2 regions of the Halomonas sp. MCCC 1A11062 genome follow, and region 1 is predicted to be linked to the other one. Evidence: predicted binding sites of a transcription regulator. Region 1 holds the regulator's gene; the other holds the start of a gene.
What was found. The regulator sigma-54, encoded in region 1, starts transcription at its own class of promoters, with help from an activator protein. The targets are predictions, from matches to a motif close to TGGCACNNNNNTTGCTNT.
Positions count from the first base shown of each region.

Region 1 (5,404 bases):
CAGGGAGTCACCCATGGTCAGCCATCGCGCCGCCGCACTGGGCGTCGATCATGTCTTTCAGGGCTGCGAAGACAAGCTCACCACTCTCCGCGAACTCTGCAATCGCAAAGGCATCGAGCTCGAGCAGGTCGCCTTCTGCGGCGATGACCTGCCCGACCTGGCGCCCATCCAGCGCGCAGGTGTCGGCATTACCGTGCCCGGCGCCCCGCCCTACATCCGCGCCCTAGCCGATCACGTGACCGAGCGCAGCGGCGGCCATGGCGCAGTGCGCGAGATCTGCGACCTGCTGCTCGAGGCGCAGGGACATCGCGACGCCCTGATCGACACCTACCTGCACGGCAAGCGCTGAGGTCGCCCCGCCGATGCTGCGTCGTCTGCCGCGCCCCTCGTTCCGTATCTGGCTGTTTCTGCTGCTGCTGGCTCTGGGCGGCCTGATCACCTGGCTGGACCCATGGCGGCCCCCACCCCCCGGCCCGGTACCCACCGACGAAGCCGGCGAGCCCGACTACTTCCTGGAGCAGGCCCGCCTGACACGCTTCGATTTCGAAGGCCGCGCTCATCAGCGGCTGGAGAGCCCGCGCCTGGTACACACCCCCCACGACGACGTGACACGTGCCGTCACGCCGCTGGCGCACCTGATCGACCGCGAAGGACGACAGTGGGTGGCGAACAGCCAGGAGGGGCGGCTCGGCCCGGGCGGCAACCCGCTGACCTTGACCGGCGACGCACGGCTCTTCGCCCCCGAGGAGCGCTGGCAACTCGATACCGAGGTGCTGCACTACGACGCCAATGTCGGACACGCCTGGAGCGATACGCCGGCGCTGCTGCAGCAACCGCCGCAGCACATGCGCGGCGAACGCTTCGACGTCTGGATCCATGACAACCGGGCACGATTGACCGACAATGTGCGCGGCTATCATCCCCCGGAAGGCGCTCAGCCGGGACAGGCCGACCCCGTCACCCTGGAGGAACTCACGCCATGAAGCGACGCAAGCTTCCAACGCCACGCATGCTGCTCACCCTGGCATTGATCGGCCTGGCATGGAGCCCTGCCGCGAGCATGGCCCAGCAGCGCGACGCCGACCAGCCCATCCATATCGAGGCCGACCGGCTCGATCTCGACGATGTCGCCGGCACGGCGGTCTACACCGGCGACGTGGACATTCGCCAGGGCACCATGCGTATCACCGGCGACCGCGTCGAGCTCCGGCGCAACGCGGCCGGAGAGTTGTCACGCGCCACGGCCCGCGGCGAGCGCGCCTACCTCGAACAGCAGCCCGACCCCGATCAGCCCGTGGTCCGCGGCTGGGGACGTACCGTCATCTATCACGCGGCCGAACGCCGCGTCGAACTGATCGACCGCGCCGAGCTGCACCAGGGTGGGGACACCTTCGATGGCGGCTATCTCGAGTACTTCCTCGACCGTCGCGTGGTTCAGGCCCGCGCCGAGAGCGAAGGCGTCGAAGGACGCCAACGCATTCGCATGACCCTGCAGCCGGAGCGCTGAGATGGCGATGAAGACCCTGCACGCCCGTCACCTGGCGAAAAGCTACAAGCGCCGGCGCGTGGTGCACGACATCAGTCTCTCCATCGAACAGGGCTGCGTGGTGGGGCTGCTCGGCCCCAACGGAGCCGGCAAGACCACCTCGTTCTACATGATCGTGGGGCTGGTCAAGGCCGATGCCGGCAACGTCTGCATCGACGATCTAGATCTTTCGAAGAGTGCCATGCACGAGCGCGCCAAGGCGGGCATCGGCTACCTGCCTCAGGAAGCTTCGATCTTCCGCAAGCTCTCGGTGGCCGACAACATCATGGCAATCCTGGAAACACGCAAGGACCTGGATCGTCAGGGGCGTCAGCAGCGCCTGGAGCAGCTGCTGGAGGACTTTCACGTCACGCACATCCGCGACAACCTGGGCATGAGCCTGTCCGGGGGTGAGCGGCGGCGAGTGGAAATCGCTCGGGCGCTGGCCACCGAGCCGGCCTTCATTCTGCTGGACGAGCCCTTTGCCGGGGTCGACCCGATCTCGGTGGGCGAGATCAAGGGCATCATCCGCCAGCTGAAGGCCCGCGACATCGGCGTGCTGATCACCGATCACAACGTTCGCGAGACGCTGGACATCTGCGATTCGGCCTATATCGTCGGCGACGGCCAGATCATCGCGGAAGGTGACGCCGAAGCCATCCTGGCCAACCGGCGCGTGCGCGAAGTCTATCTCGGCGAGGACTTCCGGCTATAGCGCTCTCGCGCCCATAACGCATTCTTCGCCGACAAGCAAGAATCTGATCTTAAATTAAAAGCTTCTAACAGGCATGAATATTGCCGATGGCATGCTTATTGCAGCCTCGAGCTCTTGCAAGTGATCCTCGGCCAGTCTAGGGTAGAGTCTTTCCGGCAAATGAGCCCATTATTCTCATGGCCATGAAAGCATCATTGCAACTGCGAGTCGGCACTCAGCTGACCATGACACCACAGCTACAGCAGGCCATCGCGCTGCTGCAGCTCTCCACCCTGGACTTGCGCCAGGAGATCCAGCAAGCTCTCGAGTCCAATCCCATGCTGGAGCTCGACGACGGCTTCGGCGAACAGGCCGTCAGCGAACCCCAGAGCGACGACTGGGCCAGCGAAATTCCCGGTGAGCTCTCCACCGACAGCGACTGGACGGATACCTATCCCGATCATGGCAGCGGCGCCGCCGGCGCCACCGGTGAAGGCCCCGACTTCGAACGCCAGGCCTCTGGGCAGACGCTGGCCGGCCACCTGATGTGGCAGTTGGCGATGATCGATGTGAACGAGCGTCAGCGCCAGATTGCCGAGAGCCTGATCGATGCCGTGGACGGCACCGGCTACCTGACCCAGCCGCTGGAAGAGATCCGCGACGGCCTGCGGCGCCAGGGCCTCGAGGGGTTGCCCACCCGCGAGGTCGAGCAGGTGCTGCTGCGCCTGCAGCAGTTCGAACCCACCGGTGTCTTCGCCCGGGATCTACGCGAATGCCTGATGCTGCAGCTCGCCACCCTGCCTGACGACACTCCCCTGCTGCCCCAGGCACGCCGCCTGGTGCGCCAGTTTCTCGAGGCCTTGGCCGCCGACGACCGCCGCCTGCTCAAGCGCCGCCTGAGCCTGGACGACGAGGCCCTCGACGACGCCATTGCCCTGGTACGCTCCCTGAACCCCCGCCCCGGCAGCGACTATGCCGAGGTCGGCAGCAACTACATCACCCCCGACCTGGTCGCCTATCACGACGAGTCCGGCTGGCGCGTAGAGCTCAATGCCGAAGCGCTGCCACGGCTGCGCATCCAGCCCGACTACGTCGCCCTGGTGCGGCGCGCCGACAAGAGCCAGGACAACCAGTTTCTCAAGGACCACCTTCAGGAAGCTCGCTGGCTGATGAAGAGCCTGGCCAGCCGTAACGACACCCTGCTGCGGGTGGGGCGCGAGATCATGGCCCGCCAGATCGACTTCCTGGAGCAGGGCGAGGAGGCGATGAAGCCCCTGGTGCTGGCCGACATCGCCCAGGCCGTGGAGATGCACGAGTCGACCATATCGCGGGTGACGACGCAGAAGTTCATCCACACGCCGCGCGGCGTATTCGAACTGAAGTATTTCTTCTCCAGCCATGTCGGCGGCAACGGCGAGGGGGACGCTCACTCCAGCACCGCGATTCGCGCCCGCATTCGCAAGCTGATCGCCGACGAGCCACCGCGCAAGCCGCTCTCGGACAGCCGCCTGGTGGAGCTGCTGGCCGACGACGGCATTCAGGTGGCGCGCCGCACCGTGGCCAAGTATCGTGAAGCGCTGGGGATACCCTCCTCGAGCGAACGCAAGCGCTTTCGTTGAAGTCGAAACGCAGCGTTGACAGCGGACAAGAGCGTCGTTCGGAGGGGTTTGCAAGGAGGCAAAAAGGGTTACAATCAAACCACCACTCGAAGGACGAAGGAGCTTGTCATGCAAGTCAACATCACCGGCCATCATGTTGAACTGACCGATTCCCTGCGTGACTACGTGAGCGAGAAGCTTAGCCGCGTCCAACGGCACTACGACAACATCACCAACGTCCAGGTCACCCTGTCCATCGAGAAGGAGCGCCAACAGGCCGCCTGCACGCTGCATGCCGCCGGTGCCGACCTGCATGCCGAAGCCTCCGACCCGGACATGTACGCCGCCATCGATGCGCTGACCGACAAGCTCGACCGCCAATTGGTCAAGCACAAGGAAAAGGCCCAGGCCCGCGCCCAGGGCGCCGGCATTCGCTGAGTTGCCATGACACTGGAAACCATACTGCCCCCTGAACGCGCGCTGTTCGACGTTCCCGGGGGCAGCAAGAAGAGGGTGCTGGAGTTTTTCAGCACCTTCATTGCGCAGAACACCCCGAGCCTCGATAGCCAGGAGGTCTTCGGCCGATTGATCGGCCGTGAGCGACTGGGCAGCACCGGCATCGGCAACGGCGTCGCCATTCCGCATGCGCGAAGCCCGCACTGCCACAGCCCAGTCGCCGCCTTCCTCAAGCTGGCCGAGCCCATCGATTTCGACGCCATCGACGGCGAACCGGTCGACTTGGTCTTCGTGCTGCTGGTACCCGAGGAGGCCGACGATACGCATCTGTCGCTGCTGAGCCAGGTAGCCGGCGTGATGAACGATGCCGAGACCCGTTCACGGCTGCGCAAGTGCGAAAGCCAGCGCGAACTTCACGAGCGTCTGATCGACGCCATCCGACGACAGTCTTCGGCCTGACCGCTACCCCTTGCCGCTCGGCCAGCCCCTGATCAGGAGAAACGTAATGCAGCTTGTGATCATCAGCGGCCGCTCAGGCTCCGGCAAGTCGATCGCACTGCAGGCGCTCGAAGACATCGGCTACTACGCCATCGACAACCTTCCGGCGATGCTGCTCGGCTCGCTGGTCGACGAACTGCGCGGCTCACCCACGGTACAGCAGTGCATCGCCGTGAGCATCGATGCACGCAATCTTCCTCACGCGCTGGAACGGTTCCCCAGGCTGCTGGAGGAGCTGCGCGCCAAGCAGGTCGACTGTCAGATCGTCTACCTAACCACCGATGCGCGGATCCTGATCGAGCGCTACTCCGCCACCCGGCGCCGGCACCCGCTGACCCGCGACAGGGACATGACCCTGAGCGAAGCCATCGAAACGGAAGACACGACACTGAGCGAGATTCGCAACCTCGCCGACCTGATCATCGATACGTCGCGGCTTTCGGTGCACGATCTGCGCGGGCGCATCACCGAGCAGGTGGCCAGCCATCGTGCCGACCAGCTGACCCTCACGGTGGAGTCGTTCGGTTTCAAGGGTGGCGTACCGCTCGACGCTGACATCGTGTTCGACGCCCGCTGTCTGCCCAATCCGTACTGGGACCCGCGCTTGCGTGCGGCGACCGGTCGCGAAGCGAG
Region 1 covers NZ_JABFTW010000004.1:48,252-53,655, reverse strand. Annotated here, with positions in the region: gene HOP58_RS05655 (HAD hydrolase family protein) at 1-349, shown strand, start outside; gene lptC (LPS export ABC transporter periplasmic protein LptC) at 363-983, shown strand; gene lptA (lipopolysaccharide transport periplasmic protein LptA) at 1,061-1,507, shown strand; gene lptB (LPS export ABC transporter ATP-binding protein) at 1,515-2,240, shown strand; gene HOP58_RS05635 (RNA polymerase factor sigma-54) at 2,417-3,838, shown strand; gene raiA (ribosome-associated translation inhibitor RaiA) at 3,947-4,255, shown strand; gene ptsN (PTS IIA-like nitrogen regulatory protein PtsN) at 4,262-4,732, shown strand; gene rapZ (RNase adapter RapZ) at 4,779-5,404, shown strand, end outside.

Region 2 (5,404 bases), on a different contig from region 1:
AACGAGATGGGCTTCGGCGGTAGCGACGGTTTGACCGACTTCCGTGAGTTATTGGGCTTCAACCTGCGCAGCAGCGAGACCCGGCTGGGCCTGTTTCTGGCCTCAGGCGTGGCGCTGGCGCTGGGCTACGTGCTGTGTCGGGCCATCGTCACCAGCAAGCTGGGTCGGGTGTGTGTGGCGACCCGTGATGCCGAGGCTCGCACGCGCTTCCTCGGCTATCGGGTCGAGCGCTTCCAGCTGTTCGTGTTCGTGGTTTCGGCCATGCTGGCGGGGCTTGCCGGGGCGCTCTACGTGCCTCAGGTCGGCATCATCAACCCCAGCGAGTTCTCGCCGCTGTTCTCCATCGAGATCGTGCTGTGGGTGGCCCTCGGCGGACGGGCGACGCTCTACGGGGCAGTGATCGGGGCGATACTGGTCAACTACGCCAAGACGGTATTCACCGGGGCGATGCCGGACGCCTGGCTGTTCGCCCTGGGCGGACTCTTCGTGCTGGTCACGGTGTTCCTGCCCAAGGGCGTGGCAGGGCTGCTGGCGCTCAGGCTACGCCGCCGTCGCGACGCTGACGGTTCGTTTTCCGGCAAGGAGGCATCGGCATGAGCATTCTGCGTTCCCTGGCCAGCCGTGATCGGGTATTCGATTTTCTGGTGCCCGCGGAGTCGCCGGTAGACGTGCGGCACGGGCCGATCCTCTACCTGGAGGATGTGACGGTCAGCTTCGACGGCTTCAAGGCGATCAACGATCTCAACCTGACCATCGACGACGGCGAGCTACGCTGCATCATCGGACCCAACGGCGCCGGCAAGACCACCATGATGGACATCATCACCGGCAAGACCCGGCCCGACAGCGGCCAGGTGTGGTTCGGCAGCCGTCACGACCTGCTGAGCATGAACGAGCCGGATATCGCCAGTCTCGGCATCGGCCGCAAGTTCCAGAAACCGACGGTGTTCGAGGTGCTCACGGTGTTCGAGAACCTGGAGCTGGCGATGGCCGCCGACAAGCGCATCCTGCCCACGCTCACTGCGCGCATGAACGGTGAGATACGTGATCACATCGACGAGGTGCTGGAGATCATCGGCCTGAAGGCGCTGCACGCCCGCCCGGCGGGCATTCTTTCCCACGGCCAGAAGCAGTGGCTGGAGATCGGCATGCTGCTGATGCAACGACCGCGTCTGCTGCTGGTGGACGAACCGGTGGCCGGCATGACCGAGCAGGAGATGGAGCGTACCGCCGAACTGCTCACCGGGTTGGCGGGAAAACAATCTGTTGTCGTGGTCGAGCACGATATGGGTTTCGTGCGCTCCATCGCGCGCAAGGTGACGGTGCTGCATCAGGGCAGCGTACTGGCGGAGGGCAGCATGGATCAGGTCTCCAGTGACCCACGGGTGATCGAAGTCTACCTCGGTGCCGAAGTCGAGGAGGAGACGCTCTGATGCTGGCGATCGACAAGCTCAACCAGTTCTATGGCGAGAGCCACACCCTGTGGGATCTCGACCTGGCCGTGCCTGCGGGGCAGTGCACCTGCGTGATGGGCCGCAACGGGGTGGGCAAGACTACCCTGATGAAGGCCATCATGGGCGAGGTGAAGGTCTCCTCTGGCAGCATTCGCTATGCCGATGATGTGGAGCTGACCAAGCGTCGGGTGGAGGATCGCTCGCGTCTCGGGATCGGCTACGTGCCCCAAGGGCGGCAGATATTTCCCTTGCTGACCGTGGAGGAGAACCTGCGCACCGGTCTGGCGGCTCGCGGAGATGGTCGACGCACCATTCCGGAGCGCATCTATGAGCTCTTCCCGGTGCTCAAGGAGATGGAGCACCGCCGGGGCGGGGATCTCTCCGGCGGCCAGCAGCAGCAGTTGGCCATCGGTCGTGCCCTGGTGATCGAACCCCGCTTGTTGATCCTCGACGAACCGGGCGAGGGCATTCAGCCCAATATCGTCACCCTGATCGGCGAGGTGATTCGCAAGCTGATCGAGGAGGACGGTCTCACCGTGCTGCTGGTGGAGCAGAAGCTGCCCTTCGCCCGGAAGTACGCCGACCGTTTCGTGATCATGGATCGCGGCAGGCCGGTGGCCAAGGGTGAGATCGCTGAGCTCTCCGATGCGTTGATCAAGGAGCACCTGACGGTATAGGGCGGCAGTGGCGATGCCCGCACCAGAAGGGTGCTGCGGACGATATTGGTGCGTGAGGTTGGTGCAAAAGCGCTGATCTGGCGCACCAAAAGGAGTCGGCGGGTCGCGTTTGCGGCCCGCTGATTTTTTATAAGCTGTTGTTTATAAAGGCGAGTTGAAGCGATTCACCAAGCTGGTACGGCCCTTGCTGAAGGGTTGGTCAGATATGTATGACACGAGCCGCCAATGACCGCTTTCGCCACCTCCGCTTTCGCCAAGCCAGCGACGCACTCCGGCCATCGCTTCGATGCCGAGCGTCACTGGGCGGCGTCGCTGGCGCTCGGCTTTGACTGCCGCGATGGGCGCACGCGTATGGTCGAGGCGTGCCACCGCGGCCCGCTGCGGGTGCAGCGGCCTTTCTATCCGGAAGGGCGAGATGGCGCCTGCCACGTTTACCTGCTGCACCCGCCCGGCGGGTTGGTCAGCGGTGATGCCTTGAGCATCGCCGCGCGGGTCGAGGCGCAAGCCCATGCGCTGCTGACCACGCCGGCCGCCAACAAGCTCTACCGGGCCGACAGCCACGGCGTGGCGTGGGAACAGCGCACCAGCCTGAAGGTATCGCCGCACGGCATTCTCGAATGGCTGCCCCAGGAGACCATCGCCTTCGATGGCTCGCGGGGCATGCAGGAGACGCTCATCGAACTCGACGCGGGCGCACGCTGCCTGGGCTGGGAAGTGCTGGCGCTGGGCCGGCCGGCGAGCCGGCTGCCCTATGTATCGGGACGCATCGATCAGCGCTTCCGGCTGTTTCGCGATGGCAAGCCACTGTGGTTGGAGCGCCAACCGCTTGACCCGGCACATCCGCGCTTCGCCGGTCGCTGGGGCCAGGGGGGCGCCAGCGTGCAGGCCACCCTGTGGGCCGTGGGTCTCGCCGACGAACCCGCAGCCATCGAGGCGCTGCGCGATGCGATAACGGCGAGCCCGCGCTGGGCGGTGACCGTGCGCCACGGCGTGCTGTTGTTGCGTTACCTGGGTCATGAACGCAACGAAGCCTGGGAGATCTGCCGGCAAGCCTGGGCCTGCCTGAGGCCACTGCTGATCGGTGTGCCCGCTCATCCGCCCCGTATCTGGTTCACCTGACTCACCAGGAGAGACGCATGGAACTGACCCCGAGAGACAAGGACAAGCTGCTGCTGTTCTCCGCCGCCCAGTTGGCCGAACGACGCCGGGCACGCGGCCTCAAGCTCAACTATCCCGAGGCCGTGGCGCTGATCAGCTTCGAGATCATGGAAGGCGCGCGCGATGGGCGCAGCGTGGCCGAGCTGATGAGCTACGGACGCGAGATCCTCGGCCGTGACGATGTCATGGACGGGGTGGCCGAGATGGTGCACGAGGTGCAGGTCGAAGCCACGTTTCCTGACGGAACGAAACTTGTGACGGTGCATACACCGATTGTCTAAGGAGCCATCCATGATCCCCGGTGAGTATCAATTGAAGGACGGCGAGATCGAGCTCTGCGCCGGGCGCGAGCGGATCACGCTGGAGGTGGCCAATACCGGCGACCGGCCGATCCAGGTCGGCTCCCACTATCATTTCGCCGAGACCAACCCGGCACTGGTCTTCGACCGTGCCAGGGCGCGCGGTTTTCGCCTGGACGTGGCGGCGGGCACGGCGATTCGCTTCGAGCCGGGCCAGACCCGTGAAGTCACGCTGATCCCCTTTGCCGGCAGCCGCCACATCTACGGCTTCCGCGGCGACGTGATGGGTAAGCTGGATGGAGGTGGCGCATGAGCTCTCATTCCCCCAATCGCATCAGCCGGCAGGCCTATGCCGACATGTACGGCCCCACCGTAGGCGATCGCGTGCGCCTGGGCGACACCGAGCTGTGGATCGAGGTGGAGCGCGACGCCACCCACTATGGCGAAGAGGTTAAGTTCGGCGGCGGCAAGGTGATTCGCGACGGCATGGGCCAGAGCCAGCGCGCCGACGCCACGGTGATGGATACCGTGATCACCAACGCCCTGATCCTCGACTGGTGGGGCATCGTCAAGGCCGATGTGGGCATCCAGGCGGGCCGTATCGCGGCCATCGGCAAAGCGGGCAACCCCGACACCCAGCCCGATGTGGAGATCGTCATCGGCCCCGGCACCGAGGTGATCGCCGGTGAGGGCAAGATCCTCACTGCCGGCGGCATCGACGCGCACATCCATTTCATCTGCCCGCAGCAGGTGGAAGAGGCGTTGATGAGCGGCATCACTACCATGCTCGGCGGCGGCACCGGACCTGCCACCGGCAGCAATGCCACCACCTGTACGCCGGGCGCCTGGCACATCGGTAGGATGCTGCAGGCTGTGGACGAGCTGCCGATGAACGTCGGCCTGCTTGGCAAGGGCAATGCCAGCTTGCCTGAGGCACTCGAGGCGCAGATCGAGGCCGGGGTGATCGGCCTCAAGCTGCACGAGGACTGGGGCACCACCCCGGCTTCCATCGATACCTGCCTGGGTGTGGCCGAAAGGTACGACGTGCAGATTGCCATTCATACCGACACCCTCAACGAGTCGGGCTTCGTCGAGGATACCCTGGCCGCCTTCAAGGAGCGCGGCATCCACACCTATCACACCGAGGGCGCCGGTGGCGGCCATGCGCCGGACATCCTGATTGCCTGTTCCAAGCCCTACGTGCTGCCGTCGTCGACCAACCCGACGCGGCCCTACACGATCAACACCATCGACGAGCATCTCGACATGCTGATGGTGTGCCACCACCTCGACCCGAACATTCCCGAGGACGTGGCCTTCGCCGACTCGCGCATCCGTCGCGAGACCATTGCCGCCGAGGACATCCTGCAGGACATGGGGGTGATCTCGATGATCGCCTCGGACTCCCAGGCCATGGGGCGGGTGGGGGAGGTGGTGTGTCGTACCTGGCAGACCGCGCACAAGATGAAGGTGCAGCGCGGGCTGCTGCCGGAGGACGAGGCGCTCGGCGCCGATAACTTCCGCGCCCGGCGCTACATCGCCAAGTACACCATCAATCCGGCGATCACCCACGGCATCGCCCATGAGGTGGGCTCCATCGAGGTGGGTAAGCTGGCCGATCTGGTGCTGTGGAGCCCGGCCTTCTTCGGCGTCAAGCCGGCGCTGATCCTCAAGGCGGGCATGATCGCGGCGGCGCCGATGGGCGATCCCAATGCCTCGATCCCCACGCCGCAGCCGGTGCACTACCGCCCCATGTTCGGCGCCTTCGGCCGGGCGGCGAGCCAGAGCCGCGTGAGTTTCGTCAGCCAGGCGGCAC
Region 2 covers NZ_JABFTW010000009.1:121,667-127,070, reverse strand. Annotated here, with positions in the region: gene urtC (urea ABC transporter permease subunit UrtC) at 1-597, shown strand, start outside; gene urtD (urea ABC transporter ATP-binding protein UrtD) at 594-1,433, shown strand; gene urtE (urea ABC transporter ATP-binding subunit UrtE) at 1,433-2,131, shown strand; gene HOP58_RS12005 (urease accessory protein UreD) at 2,357-3,250, shown strand; gene HOP58_RS12000 (urease subunit gamma) at 3,268-3,570, shown strand; gene HOP58_RS11995 (urease subunit beta) at 3,581-3,901, shown strand; gene ureC (urease subunit alpha) at 3,898-5,404, shown strand, end outside.
Region 2: the regulator sigma-54 is predicted to act here: its motif matches at 2,305-2,322, upstream of HOP58_RS12005 (urease accessory protein UreD).